DNA from 4 places in the Cellulosimicrobium protaetiae genome. Region 4 is predicted to be linked to each of the others. Evidence: riboswitches for the same ligand, from Rfam matches in the RefSeq annotation. Region 4 holds a riboswitch; each other region holds the start of a gene.
What was found. A riboswitch is a leader RNA that binds a small molecule or an ion and turns the genes downstream of it on or off. The one in region 4 is predicted to bind S-adenosylmethionine.
Positions count from the first base shown of each region.

Region 1: another riboswitch for S-adenosylmethionine. It lies ahead of FIC82_RS18700 (NADPH-dependent FMN reductase); the one in region 4 lies ahead of FIC82_RS03935 (hypothetical protein).
Region 2: another riboswitch for S-adenosylmethionine. It lies ahead of FIC82_RS18915 (aminotransferase class V-fold PLP-dependent enzyme); the one in region 4 lies ahead of FIC82_RS03935 (hypothetical protein).
Region 3: another riboswitch for S-adenosylmethionine. It lies ahead of FIC82_RS18810 (LLM class flavin-dependent oxidoreductase); the one in region 4 lies ahead of FIC82_RS03935 (hypothetical protein).

Region 1 covers NZ_CP052757.1:4,341,180-4,346,819, forward strand. Annotated here, with positions in the region: gene FIC82_RS18690 (copper homeostasis protein CutC) at 1-460, opposite strand, end outside; gene gdhA (NADP-specific glutamate dehydrogenase) at 542-1,879, opposite strand; SAM riboswitch class IV at 2,075-2,204, shown strand; gene FIC82_RS18700 (NADPH-dependent FMN reductase) at 2,225-2,830, shown strand; gene FIC82_RS18705 (flavin reductase family protein) at 2,827-3,393, shown strand; gene FIC82_RS18710 (hypothetical protein) at 3,492-3,896, opposite strand; gene FIC82_RS18715 (hypothetical protein) at 4,048-4,527, shown strand; gene FIC82_RS18720 (aldo/keto reductase) at 4,533-5,570, opposite strand.
Region 2 covers NZ_CP052757.1:4,390,657-4,396,296, forward strand. Annotated here, with positions in the region: gene FIC82_RS18910 (GNAT family N-acetyltransferase) at 1-477, opposite strand, end outside; gene FIC82_RS18915 (aminotransferase class V-fold PLP-dependent enzyme) at 592-2,013, opposite strand; SAM riboswitch class IV at 2,047-2,162, opposite strand; gene FIC82_RS21205 (hypothetical protein) at 2,207-2,332, opposite strand; SAM riboswitch class I at 2,351-2,457, shown strand; gene FIC82_RS18920 (rhodanese-like domain-containing protein) at 2,465-2,956, shown strand; gene FIC82_RS18925 (O-succinylhomoserine sulfhydrylase) at 2,953-4,203, shown strand; gene FIC82_RS18930 (DUF6226 family protein) at 4,248-4,964, shown strand; gene FIC82_RS18935 (hypothetical protein) at 5,086-5,574, opposite strand.
Region 3 covers NZ_CP052757.1:4,362,759-4,368,398, forward strand. Annotated here, with positions in the region: gene FIC82_RS18790 (amino acid ABC transporter permease) at 1-300, opposite strand, end outside; gene FIC82_RS18795 (GNAT family N-acetyltransferase) at 297-920, opposite strand; gene FIC82_RS18800 (DUF1684 domain-containing protein) at 917-1,831, opposite strand; gene FIC82_RS18805 (NtaA/DmoA family FMN-dependent monooxygenase) at 1,890-3,284, opposite strand; gene FIC82_RS18810 (LLM class flavin-dependent oxidoreductase) at 3,304-4,458, opposite strand; SAM riboswitch class IV at 4,828-4,935, opposite strand; gene FIC82_RS18815 (TetR/AcrR family transcriptional regulator) at 5,195-5,640, shown strand, end outside.
Region 4 covers NZ_CP052757.1:905,565-911,204, reverse strand. Annotated here, with positions in the region: gene FIC82_RS03940 (nuclease-related domain-containing DEAD/DEAH box helicase) at 1-1,575, opposite strand, end outside; gene FIC82_RS03935 (hypothetical protein) at 1,572-2,177, opposite strand; SAM riboswitch class IV at 2,244-2,359, opposite strand; gene FIC82_RS03930 (hypothetical protein) at 2,371-3,225, opposite strand; gene FIC82_RS20790 (hypothetical protein) at 3,465-4,550, opposite strand; gene FIC82_RS03920 (hypothetical protein) at 4,597-4,983, opposite strand; gene FIC82_RS03915 (HepT-like ribonuclease domain-containing protein) at 5,107-5,436, opposite strand; gene FIC82_RS03910 (nucleotidyltransferase family protein) at 5,433-5,640, opposite strand, start outside.

The DNA.
Region 1 (5,640 bases), 1.2 Mb from region 4:
CAGCCACGACGTCGACCGCGCGGTGGAACGTGACCTCGCGTCCGTCCGCGGCCTCGACGAGGGCCGCGAGGGCGGCGACGTCGACGAGGCCCTCCGGGGTCAGCACCCCGACCACGACGCCCGCCGCGCCCGCCTCGACGGCGGCGCGGACGTCGCGCACCTGGACGTCGAGGTCGTCGGGGCCGAGGACGAATCCCCCGGGTCGCGGACGCACGAGGACGTGTACCTCGACCGGGGTGGAGCCGTCGGCCGCGACGGACCGCGCCGTGGCCACGGCGGCCTCGACGAGACCTGCGCTCGGCGTGAGGCCGCCCGTCGCGCCCAGGCCGACGCACAGCTCGACCCGGCGGGCGCCCACGCCGGCCGCGACCCGGACGCCGTCCGGGTCCTGCACGGCGAGCTCGAGCAGGACGTCGCGGCCCGCGCGCGGCGCGGTGCCCTCGGGGTCGGTGGTCGTCACAGCGTTCTCCCGTCGTCCGGTCCGGCGGCCGTCGCGTCGCGCGTCAGCACGACGGCGGCCGTCGGCCAGGGTAGACGACGGTCAGATGACGCCGAGCGCGATGATGGCGTCGGCGACCTTGGTGAAGCCCGCGACGTTGGCGCCGAGCACGTAGTTGCCGGGCGCCCCGTACTCGTCCGCGGTCTCGACGCAGCGGTCGTGGATGCCCGCCATGATCTGCGCGAGCCGCTCCTCGGTGTACTCGAACGACCAGGAGTCGCGCGACGCGTTCTGCTGCATCTCGAGCGCCGACGTCGCGACGCCTCCGGCGTTCGCGGCCTTGCCGGGGGCGAACAGGACGCCCGCGTCCTGGAGCAGCGCGACCGCGGCCGGCGTGGTCGGCATGTTGGCGCCCTCGGCGACGGCCACGACGCCGTTCGCGACGAGCTGCTTGGCGGCGCCCTCGTCGAGCTCGTTCTGCGTCGCGCAGGGCAGCGCGACGTCGCACGGCACGTCCCAGATGGAGCCGTCGGTGACGACACGCGCCCCCGGGCGGCGTGCCGCGTAGTCCGCGACGCGTCCACGCTCGACCTCCTTGACCTGGCGCAGCAGGTCGAGGTCCACGCCCGCCTCGTCGACGACGTAGCCGGACGAGTCGGAGAACGCGACGACGGTCGCGCCGAGCTCCTGGGCCTTGGCGGTCGCGTAGGTCGCGACGTTCCCCGAGCCGGAGACCACGACGCGGCGGCCGTCGAGCTCCTGGCCGCGCGTGGCGAGCATGCTCTGCGCGAAGAGGACCGTGCCGTAGCCCGTCGCCTCGGTGCGCACGAGCGAGCCGCCCCACGAGATCCCCTTGCCCGTGAGGACGCCGGACTCGTAGCGGTTCGTGATGCGCTTGTACTGGCCGAACAGGTAGCCGATCTCGCGTCCGCCCACGCCGATGTCACCGGCCGGGACGTCGGTGTTCTCGCCGATGTGCCGGTACAGCTCGGTCATGAACGACTGGCAGAAGCGCATGACCTCGCCTTCGGAGCGCCCGCGCGGGTCGAAGTCCGACCCGCCCTTGCCCCCACCGATCGGCATGCCGGTGAGCGAGTTCTTGAAGATCTGCTCGAAGCCGAGGAACTTCACGATCCCCAGGTAGACCGACGGGTGGAACCGCAGACCGCCCTTGTACGGGCCGAGCGCCGAGTTGAACTCGACGCGGAAGCCGCGGTTGATCTGCACGCGGCCCGTGTCGTCCACCCACGGGACCCGGAAGATGATCTGGCGCTCGGGCTCGCACACGCGCTCGAGGACGGCGGCCTCGACGTAGCGCGGGTGCTTGCGCAGCACCGGGCCGAGCGAGTCGAAGACCTCGCGCACGGCCTGGTGGAACTCGGCCTCGCCGGGGTTGCGACGCAGGACCTCGTCGTAGACGGACTGCAGTCGGCTGTCCATGGGCACTCCTCGTCTGGACGCGGACGGAACTCCCGACGGTACGCCTGTGCCAGAAGTTCCCGTACCGCCGTCTCACTCCCGGGCCTGCCCACCGCCGGGCGCCGCAGGAACGGGCACCGACACATCCGTCCACCCAGTGAGAAACCCGACCGATCTGGTGCGCTTTTCCTGGCGGCGTTGCTATACCCGTCCCCAGGTCACGAGCACCAGCGCCAAGCCCCGGCTCGCTGGTCGGCAACCCCCAGTCACGGCGGGGTGCTCCGGGAGATGACCAGGTCTTCCGCACCCGTGCCCGCACGGGCCGAGCGGCAGGCAAGCGTGATCGACGACTACTGCGAGGTAACCATGACCCACCGCTCCCCCTCCCCGACGGTGCTCGCCGTCTCCGGCAACCCCCGGCCCGGCTCGCGGACGCTCGGCGCCGCCGAGACCGTGGCGCGACGCGTCGCGACCCTGCTCGGCGTGACCGACGTCACGACCATCGATCTGGCGACGCTCGCCGGCGAGGTCCTCGGCACCGAGCACCCCGCGGCCGACGCCGCGCGCGACCGGCTCGCCGCGGCGACCGTCGCCGTCGTCGCGACGCCGGTCTACAAGGCGTCGTACACCGGCCTCCTCAAGGCGTTCCTCGACCTCTACGGCCCGGACGGGCTCGCGGGCGTCGTCGTGGTGCCGCTCGTCGTCTCGGGCAACCCGGCCCACGCGCTCGTCGGCGAGGTGCACCTGCGGCCCGTGCTCGTCGAGCTCGGGGCCGTCGTCCCGACCCGCTCGCTCACCGTCACCGAGCCGCAGCTCGCGGACCTCGGGCCGGTCGTCGACACCTGGGTCGCGCGCGAGGGCGAGTCCCTGCGCCGTGCCGCGACGCCGCTCCTCGCGGACGGCGACGACCCGCTCCCCCAGGCCGGCCAGGACCGAGCTGTCGCCGACGCGCTCGCGGGGGTGGCCCGATGACCGCCGAGCTCACCCACCTGGAGGCCCTCCTGGCCGAGCAGGACGAGCCGCAGCTCTCCCCCGACGAGTACAAGTCCGTGTTCCGCGGCCACCCCGCCGGGGTCGCCGTGGTCGCGCTCGAGCACGACGGCCGGCTCGTCGGGTTCACCGCGACGTCGGTCATCTCCGTCTCCGCCGCGCCGCCGCTCCTCGCGTTCTCGCTCGCGTCGACGTCGTCGTCGTGGCCCGCCGTCTCGGCCGCGCGCACGCTCACGGTGAGCTTCCTCGCCGACCACCAGGACGACGTCTCGGCGCGGTTCGCGACGAGCGGCATCGACCGGTTCGCCGACGGCGGCTGGTCCCGCCTCGACACGGGCGAGCCCGTCGTGGACGGCGCGCTCTCCTGGGTCCGGGGCCGCGTCGTGCAACGCACGCCCGTCGGCGACTCCTACCTCGTGTCGCTGCGCGCCCTCGCATCGAGCATCGGTGACGACGAACCGCGGCACGGGTCGGCCGGCGCACCGTCGCCCCTCGTCTACCACGACCGCACGTACCACCGGATCGGCGACCACTCGGCGCTCTGACCGGCGGCGAACCGGCACCACGGGCGAGGGGCCCGACGGCGGACGCACCGCCGTCGGGCCCCTCGCCCGTCCCGTGCCGCCCCTCACGGGTGGACCGGTCACCAGCTCCAGCCGCGCGCGCTGAGCTCGAGCTCCTCGCGGAACCGCTCGTCGTCACCCGTGCGGAACCCGGCCCGCAGCGGGGCGTCCTCGACCGAGAGCCCGGTGAGCCGGCACGCTTCCCGCAGCAGCGCGTCGTACGCGCCCTGCACCGCCAGGTAGTGGTGCGCGCGGGCGAAGACGTCCGGGTCCGCCTCCAGGCGTCGCATCTCCGCCGCGAGCTCGCTCAGCCGCACCTGGAGCGCGAGCGTCGCGAGCGGGTCGGGAGGCGCCGGGCGGCGGCGCAGCAGACGCGGCCGGCTGTTCGTCCGGTGGCTCGGGGGCCGGCCGGCGCGGCGCAGCACCCACCACGCGGCGGCGACCGTGCACGCCGTCGCGCACCAGATCATGAGCAGCCACGACATCGGAGCCGACCTCTGCGCGGGGGAACCCACAGGACACCTCCATCGTAGGTCCGTACGGCGCCCCGAGCCATGGGTCTCCCGTACCGTCCCCCGGACGACGGCACGGCCGTACGATTCCGGCGACGGCGCGACACGAGGACGGGGACCGCGCATGAGGACAGCACGGCGGTTGCGGACGGTCGCCTTCCGCGGCCGGTTCTGGGCCGCGCTCGTGCTCCCCCTGTGCCTCGTGGCCGGGGCCGTCGCCGCGGGCGGCGGTCTGCTCATGGCGGGGTTCGTCGTCGCGGCGGTCCCGATCGCCGGCCTGCTCGCACTCCCGCCCCTGCTGGCGACGTGGGTCGGGCACGTACGGTCCGCCGACGACGTCCCGCTCCCCTACGCCGTCGTGACCGTCGTCCTGTGGGTCGTGGCGATCCCCGTCGGCTTCCTCCTGACGTACACCCAGCCGCTCCCGGCGGCCCTCCCGATCCCGCGCGGGTACCACGCCGCCGAGGTCGCGAGCGCCGTCGTGATGCCCGCGATCCTCGTGCTCTGGGTCGCGCAGGTCGCACTGGCGCTCGTCGGGCGCCGGGCGCGTCGACGCCCGAGCCACGTGGCCTCCGGACCGGGGACCGCGGCGCTGCCGTACTGACCGGGTCAGCCCGCGAGGAGGTCCGCCTGCGGGTGCCGCACGCCCTGCACGTCCTCGCGCGGGATGGTCGCGCCGATCGCCGCGACGTCGTCCGCGGTGAGCTCGACCGACGCCGCGGCGACGTTCTGCTCGAGGTAGGCGAGGCGCTTCGTGCCCGGGATCGGGACGATGTCCTCGCCCTGCGCGAGGAGCCACGCGAGGGCGAGCTGCGCCGTCGTGACGCCGCGCTCCGCGGCGAGCTGCTCGAGCGAGCGGACCAGGCCGCGGTTGTGCTCGAACGCCTCGCCCGCGTACCGGGCGTGGGCGCGGCGCACGTCGTCGGCGGCGAAGCCCTCGGGCGTGTCGACCGTCCCGGTGAGGATGCCGCGACCCAGCGGCGAGAAGGGCACGAACCCGACGCCCAGCTCGAGCAGGGTCGGCAGGACCTCGTCCTCCGGGTCGCGCGTCCACAGGGAGTACTCGCTCTGGACGGCCGTGACCGGGTGGACCGCGTGCGCGCGGCGCACCGTCGCCGCCGAGGGCTCCGAGAGCCCGATCCCCCGGACCTTGCCCGCCTCGACGAGCTCCGCGAGCGCCCCGACGGTCTCCTCGACCGGGACCTGCGGGTCGATGCGGTGCAGGTAGTACAGGTCGAGGCGGTCCGTGCCGAGACGGCGCAGGCTCGCGTCGACCGCCGCGCGCACGTACTCGGGCCGACCGTCGACGCGACGGCCGTCCGGGTGCCCGCCCGCGGGCGGGAGCCCGAACTTCGACGCGAGGACGATCTCGTCGCGATGGGCGCCGAGCACCCGTCCGATGAGCTCCTCGTTGCGGCCGTGCCCGTAGACGTCGGCGGTGTCGATCAGCGTCACGCCGAGCTCGAGCGCACGTCGCAGCACGGCCTCGGCCTCACCGACGTCCGCGGGGCCGTAGGCGTCGGTCACGGACATGCCGCCGAAGCCGACGGCGGAGACGGTGAGTGCGGCCTCCCCGGAGCCGAGCGTGCGCTGGGGAAGCAGGCGCGGGGCGGCTGTGACGGCAGGGGCGGCGAGGTCGTCGGTCATGACCTCAGCCGACCACTCCGCGCGCCCTCCGGCAAGGGGCGCGGCGGGTCCTCTCACCTGGCGAGAGAAC
Region 2 (5,640 bases), 1.1 Mb from region 4:
GCCGCGCATGACGCCCTCCTCGTACGCGCCGAGGCGTCGCATCGCCCCGAGCGAGCGCGTGTTGCGCGTGTCGACGCGGAAGCCCACGCGGTGCACGTCCCACGTCTCGAACGCGTGCCGCAGGAGCAGCCACTTGGTCACGGGGTTGACGAGGCTCCCCCACGTCGAGCGGGCGTAGAACGTCCGGCCGACCTCGACGCGGCGGTCGACGAGCGACAGGTCGCGGAAGGCGGTGCTCCCGAGCACCTCGCCGGCGCCGCCGTCAGTCCCTGCGGCGCGCACGACGAAGCCCGTCAGGTCGGGCGCGGCGCGCGTCGCGGCCACGAGCTCGGCCATCCCCGCGACCCCGAAGGGCATGGGGATGCTCATGCCTGACCACATCGCCTCGTCGACGAGGCCGGCCAGTGTCTCAGCGTGCTCCAGGGCCAGCGGTTCCAGGCGGAATCCGTGCCCCGAGAGGACGACGTCGTGCAGCACAGCGCATATCAGAGCACACGCGGACGACGCCGCCAAGAGGGTCCGGCGACGTCGTGGACAACGCTTGTCGACGGCCCGGTGAACGGCTGTCCCGGCGGTCCCGCCGGCGCCAGGTCAGACGGCGGGGCCGCACCCCGCGGCGTCGGCGAGGAAGCCCGCCGCGGCGGTCGCGAAGAGTCCCTCGAGACCGGACCCCACGGGCACCGGGCGCGGGTCGTCGGCCACGGCCCAGCAGCCGTCGACGACCTCGTACCGCGTCGCAGGGCCGTGCTCCACGTACGACCGCACGGCCTCGACGAGCCGGACGACGTCCGCACCCGTCGTCCCGACGCCGACGGACGCGCGGATCGCGCCCGCGTCGTACCCGAGGCGCGCGAGCAGCGGGTGGGCGCAGAAGCGGCCGTCGCGCACGCCGATTCCGTGCTCGGCGGAGAGGTACGCGGCGACGAGGCCCGGGTCGTGACCCTCGACGGAAAACGTGACGACCCCGACCGGGTCGACCGCGTCCTCCCAGACCCGCACGACCCGCACACTCGGGACCGCCTCCAGCCCGGCGACGAGCGCCGCGCGCAGCGTCGCCTCGTGCGCGTGGAGGTCGGCCGGGTCGAGCGTCGCGAGCGCGTCGCACGCCGCCGCGAGCGCCGCGGCACCCACCACGTTGGGCGACCCGGCCTCGTGGCGCGCGGGCGCCGTCTGCCACTGCGTGCCGGTGACGGATACCTGCCGCACCGCACCGCCGCCGGCGAGGTAGGGCGTGCCCGCGTCGAGCCAGTCGCGACGGCCCACGAGCGCGCCCGCGCCGAACGGCGCGTACGTCTTGTGGCCGGAGAACGCGACGTAGTCGACGCCGGAGTCGGCGAGCGAGAACCCGCGGTGCGGGACGAGCTGGGCGCCGTCGAGGACGACGCGCGCCCCGGCGTCGTGCGCGATCCGCACGACGTCCGCGACGGGCAGCGACTCGCCCGTGACGTTCGACGCGCCGGTCACCGCGACCAGGGCGTAGGGAAAGCGCGCGAGCTCGGTGCGCAGGCCGGACAGCGTCTCCGCGACGGACGCGCCGCCCGCGAGGACCGTCGCGCCGCCCGCGCGCTGCCACGGCAGCAGGTTCGCGTGGTGCTCGACGTCGAGGACGAGCACACGACCAGGCGTCCCGTCCGCGTTCGCCGGGACGCAGCCCGCGAGCAGGTTGAGCGAGTCGGTCGTGTTGCGTGTGACGACCGTGACGTCGTCCTCGCGCGCGCCGACGAACGCGCCGATCGTGCGGCGCGACGCCTCGTAGAGCGCCGTCGAGACCTGCGACAGGTAGCCCGCGCCGCGGTGCACGCTCGCGTAGAGCGGCAGCACCTCGGTCACGCGGTCCGCGACGGAGCGCAGCGCCGGGGCCGAGGCCGCGACGTCGAGGTTCGCGTACGGGACGCTGCGGCCGTCGACGAGCGGCACGAGCGTGTCCGCGCCGACGACAGGCAGGAGGGCGGGCGCGGCAGCGATCTCCGCCAGGTCAGGGGCCGAACACTCGACGTCCGCGAGAGCAGTCATGGCACAGTCCTCCAGGGTCGTCCGGGGAGAACCTCCCCGCGCTTGCCACCCGCCGGTCGGCGTGCGGCCTGGTCGTCACCCGGGGCACCCCGCCGCGAGAGGAGGGTTGCCGGCCAGCAAACCGGGGTTTCACGCTGGCACTCATGACCTGCGTCCCAGGATGTGCGCGGGGACGCGCCGTGTCAACCGGTGGTCAGGGCGTCTCGGATGGCGGGACGCAGTCCACGGGCACGTCGAGGCGCCACCCGGACTCGCCGATCGCGTCGGGCACCCTGCCCAGGGGCTGCTCGGCGAGACGGACGTTTCGCGCGTCGGACACGTGGCGTACGATCCCGAGCAACCATCCGGAGCGGCCGAGTGACGTGGCACGTCGACGCCGCAGCAACCCCCCGGTCCGTCGCGAGGCGGTCGGGCGCAGGGTGCTACTGCCACGATCGATGGAGGAGGACTCATGAGCGACCAGTCCCAGCAGACGTCGGCAACCGGGGCGGCACTGCCCGACGCCCGACCCGCCGTCGGCTACGCCGGCGACATCACCCCGCAGCAGGCGTGGGACCTGCTGACGAACGACGAGCGCGCGGTCCTCGTCGACGTCCGCACCGAGGGCGAGTGGCGCACCATCGGCGTGCCCGACGCGACGGACCTCGGCCGCGGCGTCGTGTTCGACGAGTGGGTGACCCCGGCCGGGCCCAACCCGCGCTTCGTGGACCAGCTCGTCGAGGCGGGCCTCACGCCCGGCGACGAGCGCCCCGTCGTGTTCCTGTGCCGCTCGGGCCAGCGCTCGATCGGCGCGGCGCGCGCGGCCACGGCCGCCGGGCTCGGGCCGTCGTACAACGTGCTCGAGGGCTTCGAGGGCGCGCAGGGCTTCTCGGGCCTGCGCGACGTCGAGGGCTGGAAGGTCCGCGGCCTGCCCACCACGACCTACGACGAGGCGGCCCGATGAGCGCCGCCCAGCCCGGGAGCGTGCCCGGCGGCTCCGGCCGCAAGCCCCTGCCCGCGAGCGCGCGCCCCGCGACGCTCGCCGTGCGCGGCGGGCACCACCGCACGGAGTTCCAGGAGACCTCCGAGGCGCTGTTCCTCACGCAGGGCTACACGTACGACCGCGCCGCCGACGCCGAGGCCGCTTTCAAGGGCGAGCTCGACCGGTTCGTCTACTCGCGCTACGGCAACCCGACGGTGCACGCGTTCGAGGAGCGCCTGCGTCTGCTCGAGGGCGCAGAGGCCTGCTACGCGACGGCGTCCGGCATGTCCGCGGTGTTCACGTCGCTCGCCGCGCTCGTGGGTTCCGGGTCGCGGATCGTCGCGGCCCGCGCGCTGTTCGGGTCCAGCATCGTCATCTTCGACGAGATCTTCGCCAAGTGGGGCGTGCGGACCGACTACGTCGACGGGCACGTGCTCTCCCAGTGGGAGGAGGCGCTGTCCACGCCGGCGGACGTCGTGTTCTTCGAGACGCCGTCCAACCCCATGCAGGACATCGTCGACGCGCGGCGCGTGAGCGAGCTCGCGCACGCCGCGGGCGCGGTGGTCGTGCTCGACAACGTCTTCGCGACGCCGCTGCTCCAGAAGCCGCTCGAGCTCGGCGCGGACGTCGTCGTGTACTCGGCGACCAAGCACATCGACGGCCAGGGCCGCGTGCTCGGCGGCGCGATCCTCGGGACCGAGGAGTACGTCAACGGTCCCGTGCAGACGTTCATCCGCAACACCGGACCGACCCTCTCGGCGTTCAACGCGTGGGTGCTGCTCAAGGGCCTGGAGACGCTGCCCGTGCGCGTCGCGGCGCAGAACGCGGCGGCCGCGCAGGTCGCGGAGGCGCTCGAGCAGCTCCCGGGGATCGGGCGCGTGCGGTACCCGTTCCTCGCGTCGCACCCGCAGCGCGAGCTCGCGCTGTCGCAGCAGAGCGGCGGCGGAACGGTCGTCACGTTCGACCTCGCCGTCCCCGAGGGCACCGACCCGGAGACGGCGAAGAAGCGCGCGTTCACGTTCCTCGACGCCCTGCAGGTCGTCGACATCTCGAACAACCTCGGCGACGCCAAGTCGCTCGTCACCCACCCCGCCACGACGACCCACCGCAAGCTCGGCCCCGAGGGCCGCGCCGCCGTCGGGATCGCGGAGACGACGGTGCGCCTGTCGGCGGGCCTGGAAGACCCGAGCGACATCATCGAGGACGTCGAACAGGCCCTCAACACCTGACCCCCCTCCCGCTCGACGGCGGCAGGACGCCCTAGCCTGACAGCGTGACCGCCTACGTCCGCCCGCCGCTCCCGCGTCAGGTCTTCCACGACGACGCCGGCGACCCGTTCGAGTACGGCGGACGGTGGGACCACCTCGACGGGCCGCCCGAGGACACCTACTCCGTGGACTCCCACCCAGAGCGGTTCGCGCCACTCATCGACGTCGTGGACGCACTTCTCCGGCACCTCGTGACGACGTACGCCGTCACGGTCGAGGACGTCCGCCTGCGGAGCGTCGAACTGACGGCGCACACCCCGGGAGCGCCCGCCCACCCCGTGCTGGCGGGGGTGCGCAACGTCGGTACTGACGCGGTGCGCGCGGTGCGCGCGGTGCGCGTCACCCCGTCGTCCGACGCCGCCGCGCCGCTGACACTCCTCGTCACGGAGTACCCGAGCGTCGTGGTCCGTGCCGGCGTCCTGCACGAGGACACGTTCCCGTCGTGCGGGTGCGACGCGTGCGACGACACCGCGGAGAGTGCGGCCCAGTCGCTCGAGGACCTCGTCCTCGGCGTCGCGGAAGGACGGTTCTCGGAGGCCCTCCGCAGGGCGCTCCCGGGTCGGCGCGAGTGGTGGGTCGCGCACCGTCTCGACCTGCCCGACGACGGGTACCGGTCCGGCGAGGGCCGCACCCGGCTGCCGGGCGCCGCCGGGCAGCAGGCACGACGACGCCTCGCCGCTGTCCCAGGCGGCCGGTGGCGGCCCTGGCCCGTCTCTGCCTGACACCCGCCGACCTGGTGTCGTGGGCCTGTTCGGACCTTCGCAGGGCCACGACACCAGGTCGGCGGGCGTCAGGCGCAGGGTCGACACGGCGTGGTCGGGCGAGGCGTGGACCGGACGCGCCTCAGCCGATGCTGCCGCCCAGGACGACGACGTCCGTCCGGCGACCCCCCGACCGTGCGACGTGCGCCCGGACGGCGTCCAGCTCGTGGGGCAGCAGCACGAAGGTCGTCGACGTCCCGGTGTCGTTCACGTCCCAGAGCAGCTGCCAGCGCTCGTCGAACCCCGATCCGCAGATCGTGTACGGAGCGATCGCGAGCGCCAGCCCGAGCTCATGGTCGTCGCGCGGGTCGAGGTCGAGCGAGATCGAGGGCTCCCTCCCGAGACGCGTCGCGAGACGGCTGCGCCGGGCATGCCGGAGCTCGTCCAGCTCCTGCACGGCCTCGACCGCGTCGGGAGGCCACGGACCGTCCGAGTACACGTCGACCTGGAGCGTGGTGAGCCGGTCACGCACCGCCAGGAGCGCACCTCGGCACGCGGCCGCGACGGCGCCCGGGGCCGCGCCGTCGCCGATCGCGCACAGGACGCCGCCCGACCTCGTCGCTCTCGTCATACACCCTCCGTCCGCGGCCACCCGGACCTGGCCCACCTGGGTCGCGGTGCCGACACCGTAGTCCCC
Region 3 (5,640 bases), 1.2 Mb from region 4:
CGCGACGAGCGTCAGGCGGATCGTCGCCCACGCGCCCTCGAGGATCGAGGGCCACGTGAGGTACTGCGCGACGACGTCCCACTCCCAGCGGTCGTTCGTCACGAGCGAGCTGACGACCATGGCGAGCAGCACGGCCACGCCGGCCGTCGCTGCCCACCGGCCCGGGTGCCGGGCGGGGACGATGCGCAGGCTCTCGAGCGGCAGCGCGTCCTCGACACCGCCGCGCGGGTCGGCGGGGTGCCGGCCCGACGGCGGTGCGAGCTGCCGGGACTCGTCCTGCGGGAGCGACACGGTGCTCATGGCGCGACCTCCAACCACTTCTCGAAGGCGAGCGGGCCGATCTCCTCGGGATCGGTCCCGGTGTCGAACAGGGGCGTGTAGCCCGTCGCGAGGTAGAGGCCAGCGGCCTCGGGCTGGCGCGGGCCCGTCGTGAGGTACACGCGCCGGTAGCCGCGCTCGACGGCCCGGCGCTCGAGCTCGGCGAGCACGAGGCGCGCCAGCCCGCGGCGCCGGTGCGCCGAGTGCGTCCAGATCCGCTTGAGCTCGGCGGTCCGCACGGCGGGCGCCCCGTCGGCGCGGCGCGCGGCCGGCCGGGCGAGGCGGGCCGGGTCACCCAGCTCGGGCTCGGTCCGACGCCGGAACGCGCCGCCCGCGACCGGGTCGCCGTCCTCCAGCACGAGCACGAGCTCGCCGTGCGGTGCCGCGAAGTCCTGCGCGGGGTAGTGCTCCATCTCCGCGCGGAGCTCCTCGGCGGTGAGCACGCGCTGGTACCGCGTCCAGTATTCGTGGGACAGCTCGTCGAGGAGGGGGCGGACGAGCGGGTCGTCCATGAGGACGGAGCGGACATCGCGCGCTGCTGCGCTCGGCCCCGCCTCCCCGGTCGATCCCGTCGTGGCCGGTCCCGCCGCGAGCGCGGTCATCGGGGTGCCCTCTCGCCCGCGGTGACGGCGAACGGCACGTGGTTGCCCTCGACCGGCGCCGGGCAGGTGCCGAAGTCGCTGAACGCGTACGGGAGGTTGATCGTGCGGTTGAGGTCGAGGCGCACGCGCCCCTCGGTGCCGGGCGCCACGTCGGCCTCCACCCACAGCACGCGCCAGGGCGCGACGGCCTCGTCGAGGTGCAAGGCCTCGTCGCTGAACAGCAGCGTCACCGCGCCGCCGGGCTTGCCCGTGAGGACGAGCGTCGCGCGGTGGGAGCCCCCGTCACGCTCGACCACGAGGTCGACCTCGCCGACCGTGCTCACGTGGTGCACCAGCCCGGGGCGCGCGGCGCCGACGACCACGGGCCGCGGCGCGTCGTACCAGCGCACCGCCGCGTCCACGACCCAGGCGGGGTCGTACGCGAACGTCGGGACGCCGTCGAACCCCGTCCTGGCGGGGGCGAGTGGGTCGCGCAGCCGGACGGCGTACCGGCCCGTGCGGCGCACGACCTCCACCGCGACCTCGCGCGTCTCACCCCCGTCCGCCGGGTCGCCCGCGTCCCGGCCGTCCGGCAGGAACGTGCCCGCGACCGACGACCCGCCCTCCGTGACGACGACGGTCCCGACGGAGTCGCCCGTCGTCGTGCGGACGGCGCCGCCCTCGCCCGCGCGGTGGTGCGCGCCGTCGGCGTCGGCCCACCAGAGCCCGGGCACGCCGGGCAGTGCGGCGGGCTCGGCCGGGAGCCAGTGGTACGCGACGAGGCTCAGCCAGCCGTGCGGCGGGCGCAGCCCGTCCTCGCGCTCGGCGTGCCACGCCGCCCACGCGGCGGCGTCCTGCGCGTCGGCGGCCGGCCCGGGGGCGGCGGGGTCGTCGGCCACGGCGCCCGTGGCGGTCGGCGTGCTCGTGCTCATGGGTCCTCCGAGGTCGGTGCGGTGCAGGTCTGCGGGACTGGTGCAGGTCGGGCTGCGGTCAGCCGACGAGCTCGGCCGAGGCCGGCTCGGGGTCGGCGGCCCGCGGCGCGGCTCCGGGCCGGGCGAGGCCGAGATGCTCGCGCAGGGTCGTGCCCTCGTACTCCGTGCGGAACGAGCCGCGCTCCTGGAGCAGCGGGACGACGCGGTCGAAGACGTCGTCGAGCCCGCCCGGCGTGAGGTGCGGGACGAGGATGAAGCCGTCGGAGGCGTCCTCCTGGACGTGGCGGTCGATGTCGTCCGCGACCTGCTGCGGCGTGCCGACGAACCCGCCGCGCGACGTCACCTGGATGACGAGCTCGCGGATCGACCAGCCGTTCGCCTCGGCCTGCTCGCGCCACGCCGCGGCGACCGCCGCCGGGTCTTTCGCGTGCCGCACGCGCCCGCGCGTGATCGACAGGTTCTCCGTGTCGGGGTCGACGTCGGGCAACGGCCCCTCGGGGTCGTACGCCTCGAGGTCGCGGCCCCAGACCTGCTCGAGGAACGCGATCGCCGTCGGGCCCGAGACCTGCTGGAGCCGGATCTCCCGCGCGCGCTCCTCCGCCTCGGCGGGCGTGTCGCCCAGCACGACGACGGTCGCGGGCAGGATCTTCAGGGAGTCCCGGTCGCGCCCGTGCGCGGCGAGGCGCCCCTTGACGTCCTCGTAGAACGCGCGACCGGCGTCGAACGTCGAGTGCGCGGAGAACACGACGTCGGCGGTCCGGGCGGCGAAGTCGCGGCCGTCGGCGGAGTCGCCCGCCTGGAACAGGACCGGGTGGCCCTGCGGCCCGCGCGGCGTCTCGAACAGCCCGACGACGTCCGCGTACGTCCCGTGGTGCGCGACCGGCCGCACCGACCCAGGGCGCAGGAACTCGCCCGCGATGCGGTCGGCCAGCACCGCGTCGTCGTCCCACGAGTCCCACAGGGCGCGCGCGACCTCGACGACCTCGGCCGCCCGGGCGTAGCGCTCCGGGTACGGGAGGTAGCCGCCGCGGCGGAAGTTGGCTCCCGTGAAGGCGTCGGGGCTCGTCACGAGGTTCCAGGCCGCGCGGCCCTCGGAGAGCAGGTCGAGCGTCGCGAACTGCTTCGCGAGCTCCCACGGCTCGTTGAACGTCGTGTTGATCGTGCCCGCGAGGCCGAGGCGGTCCGTGACCGCCGCGAGCGCGGCCAGCACGGGCAGGGTGTCGGGGCGCCCCACGACGTCGAGGTCGTGGATGCGGCCCTTGTGCTCGCGCAGGCGCAGGCCCTCGGCGAGGAAGAAGAAGTCGAGCTTCGCGTCCTCGGCGCGACGCGCGAGGTGCTCGAACGAGGCGAAGTCGATCTGGCTGCGCGAGCGGGGGTCGCTCCAGACGGTGGTGTTGTTGACGCCCGGGAAGTGGGCGCCGAGGTGGATCTGCTTGCGGGGGCGCGTGCTCATGTCGTCGGTCCGTCCGGGTTCAGGCGATCGCCGCGTAGCGGTTGGCAGGGAGCGGGAGGCCGAGCGTGTCGCGCAGGGTGGTCCCGGGGTAGGCGGTGCGGAACAGGCCCGCGCCCTGCAGGAGCGGCACGACGCCGTCGACGATCGCGTCGAGGTCGGTGCTCAGGGACGACGGGCGCAGGAGGAAGCCGTCGGCCGCGCCGGCGTGCGCCCACTCCTCGACCGTGACGGCGAGGTCGCGCGCCGTGCCGACGTGCGTGAGCGAGTCGGTGTCCCACGAGACGCCCTCGAGGTCCTCGAGCAGGTCGAGGCGGGCCTGGGCGCTCGCGCGCGTGTCGCCGACGACGACGTACGCGTCCACGAGGACCCGGAGCGTGTCGGGGTCGCGCCCGGCGTCGGCGGCCGCGTCGCGCACCTGCGACCGGAGCGCGGTGGCCTCGTCGCGCGTCGCGGCGCGGACCCGCACGACGTCGGCCCGGCGGGCCGCGAGGTCGAGCGAGGCAGGCGTGTCCGCCCGGACGACGACGGGCGGCTGGCCCTGCGGCGGGCGCGGCGTGATCGACGGCCCCTTGACGGCGAAGCGGATGCCCTCGTGGTCGACGTAGTGGAGCTTCTCGCGGTCCACGAACCGGCCCGTCGCGACGTCGCGGATCTCCGCGTCGTCCTCCCACGAGTCCCACAGCCGTGCGACGACCTCGACCGCCTCGTCGGCCTCGGCGACCGCGTCGGGCTCGTCCTGGGCGCCCTTGCGACCGAAGGCCGCGGCCTCCGCCGGGGTCGTGGACCACCCGACCTGCCACCCGGCGCGGCCCGCGCTCACGTGGTCGATCGTCGCGATCGCCTTGGACACGTGGAACGGCTCGGTGTGCGTGGTCGTCACGGTCGGGACGAGACCGATGCCCGCGCTGCGGGGCGCGAGGCGGGACGCGACGAGCGCGGCGTCGAGCCGGCCCCGCACGGACCCGTTGCGGCCCGGCTGGAGCGTGAACGCATCGTCGAGCGTGACGAGGTCGAGCAGTCCGCGCTGGGCGGTGGCGACGAGCTCGACGAGGCGCTTGGCGTCGAAGAGCCGCTGGGCCTGGGAGCCCACGGTCCGCCAGGCGGCGGGGTGCGCGCCGGCGTCGGTGAGGTCGACGCCGAGGTGGACGGTACGGGCGGGGCGGGGGTCGGGCATCGCGAGGATCCGTTCTCGGTGGAGCGCCGACGGCGCGCTCAGGGCGCGGCGGGGGCGCGGCGGGGTGCCGGAGGGGTGGGCAGGGTGGTCCCGCCGCGCGGCGACAGGACGGCGGTGGGGATGCCGGGGCGACCGGCCCGCGCGCCGTGCGCGCGGGGGGTCAGGGGCGGGTCGTCGTCAGCGACAACAGGCGGCGCGCGCGGGAACCGCGGTCCCCAGGGCTCGGGCGACGGGGGCGCCCGCGGGCGGACAGGGGCACGTCGACGCGTGCACGGCGCGCACCGGGGTGCGCACCGCCGTGCTCGACTCTCGCCGGTCCATCGTCCGTCTCCTTCGTGCCCGTCGCCGGGCTCCGCGTCGTTGCCCCGTGCCACGCGCTGTCCGCGCGACGCGGGGCCTGGTCCTCACCCGGGGCACCCCGCCGCGCGGGAGGGTTGCCGTCCGACGAGCCGGGGCTTGATGTCGGAGCTCATGACCATGTCCTGTGACCGGGGTGCGACGACCTCGGTTGCGCGGGAACTTACGAGCGACCACCGAGGGGTGTCAACGCACCGAGGAGACCTTCCCACATACTGGACTTGATCGGTCAACTTTGAGTCGCCCAGGGCGCTATTTGCACCGAGTGCATCAATGCACTTAGTGTCAAGAGGTGCCCCTCCCCTCCGCGACCGAGCCGTCGGGCGTGCCCGTGACCGACCCGGCGACGAGATCTGCGACGAGCTCCGCGTCCGGCCGCGTGACCGGCCTCGTGACCGGCCCCGCGCCCGACCGCCGTACGGCGCTGCGCGCTCGGCACCGACGGGCGATCGTCGACGCCGCAGCCTCGCTCATGGAGGAGAACGGCGGTGCCCGCTTCACCGTCGACGAGCTCGCGGCCCGGGCGGACGTCGCACGCCGCACGATCTTCAACCACTTCGCGTCGCTCGACGACGTCGTGGTCGAGGTGTGCGAGGACGTGCTCGGCACGGTCGTCGACGCGCTCGGGGCGAGCGCGGCGGAACCCGGCACCGACCGCACGACGCCGCTCGACGACCTCACCGCCGCGCTCCGCGGCACCGACCTCGTGGGCCCGATGGCCTACCTCACGCGCGCCCTCGGCGGGACCGCGACCGAACCCACGCCGCGCGTCACGACGATGGTCGTGCGCACGTTCACCCACCTCGCCGAGCGCCTGGTCGCCGA
Region 4 (5,640 bases):
GCCGTTGACGGACAGCACGACCGCGGGACGTTCGAGGCCCTTGAACCCGAGGACGTGCCCGAAGAACACGTCCTCCTCCGCGAAGAACGCGTCCCAGTAGGCGGCGTACCCGCCGACGGTGACCTCGTTGACCTGGGCGGGGTGGCGGCGTCCCGTGGCCAGGAGCGCGACCTGGCCGGGGTTCCACCCTTCGTCGAGCAGCGCCTCGACGGCGTCGTCGGCGGCCTCCACGGCTGCGGCGGCGGGCACGTCGACGATCCGCACGCGGGGGCCGTTCATCCCTCGTGGGGTGAGGGTGTCGGGTGAGAGCGCGCCGAACACCTGGGCGATCTGCTTCGTGGAGCGCAGGTTCTCGCGCAGCGTCACGGGGACGAGCTGGAGCGGTACGTCGACACCCCGAGGGAAGACCCGTTGCGCGTCGTCGAGGAAGACGTAGAGCCCACCGTCGTCCGGGTCGCGCAGGCACCGCAGGAGCGACGGCCACCAGAGGTCGCCGAAGTCCTGCGCCTCGTCCACGACGACGGCGTCGAACAGGTCCGTCGACGGACGCTCGCCCGCGAGCCGGCCGAGCTCGGTCGGCAGGTGCCGCTCCCAGTAGTCCGGGTCGTCGTCGGCGCCGCGCTCGGCGCCCCAGCTCAGCGGCAGGTCGTGGAACAGTCCCACGTAGGCGGGCCGGTCGCGCGCCGGCCACGTCTGGGTGACGCGTTCGAGGTAGCGTCCGAGCCCCCGCGAGTAGCAGAGCAGGGCGACGCGCTCGCCCGCCCGTGCACGCCGTCGCGCCTGCTCGAGCGCGAGCCACGTCTTGCCCGCCCCCGCGCCGCCGACGACCCGCATCCTGCGCACCTCGGAGAGCGCGTCGAGGACGCGGGCCTGGTCGCGGGTCATCTGCTCCAGGCGCGTCTCGTGCTCCAGGGCGAGCGACAGGTGCTCCGCCTGGCTGGGGAAGCCGCTGGCGAGCGAGTCCACGAGGGCGGGGACGTCGTCGGCCGCGAGCCCGGCATGGCCCTGGCCGTGACGCTCGACGGCGCGCTTCACCCGCTCGGCGACGCCGCCCGACCGCTCCAGGTCGCCGCGGTCCACGAGCATGTCCCGTGGAAGGTCGACCGTCTCCCAGTCGCGCGGGACGTACCGGTGCGGGAACGCCACGAGGTGCGCGGTGCGCGCCTCCGCGGCCCACAGGTCGCGACGGCGCAGCAGGGCCTGCAGCGCGTGCCGTGCACCCTGGACCTGGCGCACCGGGTCGATGCGGTGCCGCCGGGGACCGTTGCCCTGGAACCAGGTGCCGTCGACCCGGTCGACGTGCCCGCCCTTGACCTCGATCGCGGCGAGCCCGACCCCTGGCCAGGCGACGAGCACGTCGATCTCGTACTCCTGCTCGTCCTCCTGCACGTGCACCCCGTGGAACAGCACGACGTCGTCGGGAAGCTGTTCGCGCAGAGCGTCCCACACGGCGCGCTCGGCGCCGCCGTCGTCGGGGAACGTCGGGTCGGGCGGGAACGCGAGCGGCATGTGCCGTTCGTACCGCACCGTGCCGACGACGTCACGGGCCTGACGACCTGCGGTCTCGCGCGTCACGGGATTTCACCCGCTGCGACCGCCACGGGGCTCGCGGGGTGCACGGCCCGTGCCCACGCGAGGAACGCGGCGCGGCGGGACACGGAGTCCGGCCCGCCACCACCACGGTGGCGCCAGTGGTCGAGTCGCGCAAAGTGCCGCACCGTCGTGGATGGCTGGGGCTCGACCCGGCCGTCGCGCTTCCTGCCCCAGAACGGTGCGCTCGTGTCGAGCTCGACGACGCCGAGGCCGCTCTCGCGCGCGCGCCGCCACCGCGTCGGGAAGACGAGCGTGACGTAGGCCTCCATGCGCCGCAGGGTCTGGTGGTCCTGCGTGATCCCGGTCAGGGGTTCGGCACCGAGCGACTTGGCGAGCGAGGCGTCGACCTTCTGGCACGCGTCGCAAACGCGTCGCTCGATGTGGAAGCGGCTCGTCATCTGGACGCGCTCGCTCAGGCAGACGTGGCAGAGACGCAGGAACGGGTTGAACGAGCACCCGCGCGACGGGACCGGGCGCGGGTGCCCGGTGTGGACCGGGCACACGAGGTGCCCCTCGTCGCTCACGAGCAGCTGGCACGCGTCGTCGGTACGGACCCACAGGGTCATGGTCGGGGTCGGGTTCATCGGAGCAGCCCTTCGGTCAGGGCCGACGGCACCCGGGCGCGCAGCAACGCACCGAGGCGGACGTCGACCTCGCACTTCCCTGACCGTTCGGCCAGGGCCGGTCTTCCTCCTGGGGCACCGTGCGCGAGGGGCGCGGTTGCCGGACCGGCACGCGGAGGGCGTCTCGCCAGTCACTCGTGACCTGGGCAGTTGTCTACCTCACCCGCTGATCGGAAGCAACCTCGCTCCCCGGGCTGGCCGGGCCGTGCACCGGCCGGAGTGGCTCCAGACCGGGGTGATCTCTCAGCGCCTGCTCGCCGTGCGTCCTGTACAGGGTCATCACCGCGGCGAAAGGGGCGTGGTCGCCAGTGAGCAAGAGCGGCTCGGTCGAGGAGAACTGGCAGACGAGGGCCCACCCGCCGGGTTCGGGGAATACCGCCGTCATCGCGGAGTAGTCGAACGACAGCCATCGCCCATGCACCTGGACCAGCAGCCGGTGGTTGCTCACGACGAGCCGGGAGACGCAGCGCTCACGCCACTGCTCTCGGGCCTGCGCCTGGGCGGCGCTACGCTCGGCGGCGTTGGCGATCGCCGTCACGGCAAGGCCGGTGAGGACGAACGACGGCCGCCCGTAGTAGAACCCCGACGTCTGCGTGTAGCTGACGGTCGTCCCGTAGTAGCGCGCGTACCCGGCGGGCACGTCGCAGAAGAACTCCTCGCCCGCGTACGGGACGACGTCCCACACCCGCAGCGTGGGCGGAACCTCCCGCGCGAGGAGTTGCCGGTGCAGGCCCTGGGCTTTCGCCCACGCGTGCGCGGCGGCGTCGCGCCGGCCGATCTCGGCACGCTCGGTCGCAGAGAACCGACCGCGGCTGCGCCGGTGCTCCCGGAATGTCCTGGCGCCCTTTGCGATCGCGACAGCGAGCAGGGCGACCGGCCCGAGGAACGCCACGGCGACCACCAGGAGCACGAGGAACGCCCACGCCCCGTGGTAGAGCTCGTGCCGGTTGAGCGCGTCGAGGACGAGGACGCAAGCGAGGAACACGGCGGGTGCGGCGACGAGCGGCACGACCCATCGTGCGTGCCGCCGGACTCGTCCCGCCCTCGCCGCCGCGCGCGGATCCTCCATGAAGCAGCCCCCTGCTCACGTCGTGCGTCGGGTACTCACCCGTCGTCTCTGGAGGCACGGTAGTCGACTCTCTTGAGGCAGAGAGTCGACGACCGCGTCGGCTCGCCTCGGCGGCCCACAGCCGGAGCTGCACCGCAGGACGGGCCGCACCTCGCGGCCCGTCCCACGGCGTCGGACCTTCAGTGCGCGACGACGGCGCCTCCCAGCGGGCCTGCCGTGGGCTGGGTCTCGCGCGCGTAGCAGTAGAACCCGGGCACGCGCGCTCCGGACCGGAACGTCACCTTGTTGAGCTGGCCACTCTGGCTCGCGATGACGGTCCACGGGAGAGGTCCACCCGCAGCCGCATCCACGAGCTGCTGCAGCGCCGCGCGCGACGAGTCCGCGTTGAGGTAGACCGGCACGCCGCACACGGTCGCCCAGACGACAGCGCGTCCACCGAACGTCCCCACGTCGGCGAGCGTCGGCGCGCCCGACGCGAGCACCGACCGCACGTGGTCCAGCAGGTGCCGCTCGTCGAACGGGTCGTCCTTCGTCCCGCGCGGGGCGGGCCGCACCGGTGCGGGCGCAGGGCTGCGACGACCGGTCGGAGTGCTCGCGCGCTCAGGCGCGGAGCCACCGGCCGCCGCGCGGTCCGCCTCGGTGTACGCGGCGTGCTGGTCGCGTGCCGCAGCGGGCGCCGCGCCGGCCCACACGGCGCCGCGCATCGCGGCCATGCTGCGCGACGTCGCGGCGTACGCCTGGTCGACGTTCGCCGTGTCGTACGTGAGCGACCGCTCGCGCTTCACACCGATCGACGCGCCGACCTCGATCGCGTCCTGGTTGGCGCCCATGTAGAGGAACGTCCAGCCGAACTGCTCCTCGCGCTCGGTGACGAGCGCCTTGATCGCGGCGTGCGTGTACTCCTTCGACGCGTTCTCGAGGCCGTCGGTCATGATGCCGACGATCACGGCGCCGGGCCGCTGCTCCTCGGGGAGCTGAGCGATACGCAGCGCGGTCGTCTGCACGAGGCGCCCGATGGAGTCGAGCAGCGCGGTCATGCCGCGCGGGCGCAGGTCGAGCGGGGGGACCTCGCGCACGTCGAGGTCGGTGTAGACCTCCTCGAACTCGTTGTCGAACTGCGCGAGCGTGACCGTGCAGCGGCCGGGCGCGTCGCGCTGCTCGGTGAGGAACAGGTCGAAGCCCTGCTCGGTGGCCTGCTTGATCGACTGCATCGAGCCGGACCGGTCGAGCAGCATGGCGAGGTGGGTGAGGGTCTGGTCAGGCATAGCGGTTCCCTTCGTCGTGCTGCTGGACGGACGGTGCGGCGGGCGGTCAGGTGCGGCGGCGGAACCTCAGGGGTTCGACGGCGGTCGTCGGCTCGGGCGGCGGTGTCCCGCGTTCGCGGTCATAGCGGGCGCGCGTGACGCCCTCGGCGGAGACGCGGCCGTCGGGGCCGGAGTAGCCCGCGAGCGCCGGTGTCCGTGCGATGCGGGGCGGCACCGTGTTGGGGGCGACGCCGGCCGCCTCGGCGACCGACCGCATCGACGACCCGGCGAGCAGCGCCTCGGCCATCGCCTCGTCGAGCGCGACGTCAAGCAGCGCGCGCGCTCGCGACAGCGGCTCGACCGCCTCGCCCGGCGCGGCGGTCGAGGCCTCGTCGAGCGCCGCGCGTGCGGCGTCGAGGCGAGGTCGAGCGTGTCGCGACGCGTTCGTGGTCATGCAGCGAACCTATGCGCAGTAACTGCACATGCGCAAGAGGTGCGCGCACATCGTGCTCGCACCCCCCGCTGGAGACGCAGCCCGGCGCCGGAGTTCCAGGCTCAGCCAGCGAGGTTCGAGCGCTCAGCCACCCCTCGCCGCGACGCTCCTCAGGGCTGCGGCGTACTCGACGAGATCGTTCTCGACGGTCGCGCGCACGATCTGCGGGTCGACCGTCGCGCACCCGTGAGCGATCCGCTTTCGCGTCGCCCAGATCACGCGCCAGGTCGCACCGAACGCCGACGCCCGCGCTTCCGCGCTCAGGTGCGACGCCGCCTCGATCGACGCAGCGAGGCGCAGGCAGACCGCGTCGACGACGACCTGACGACCCCACCCACCCTCGGCCACGTGGTGGCCGATCATCGCGAGGTGCTCGAGCGCGTCACGCGCGTGGTCGGCGTCGGTCCGCGTCACAAGGGGATCGCCTGGACGGTGGCGCGCACCTCCGGCCGGAGCGATCGCTCCGGCACGACGTCCACCGCGCGACCCAGGATCTCCTCGAGCTCGAGCTGGAGGGCGGCCAGCCCCATGAGGCCGACCGCGTCGTCCACGTCGACGAGGAGGTCGACGTCCGACTCGGGCGTGTCGGTGCCCGTCGCGACCGACCCGAACACACGG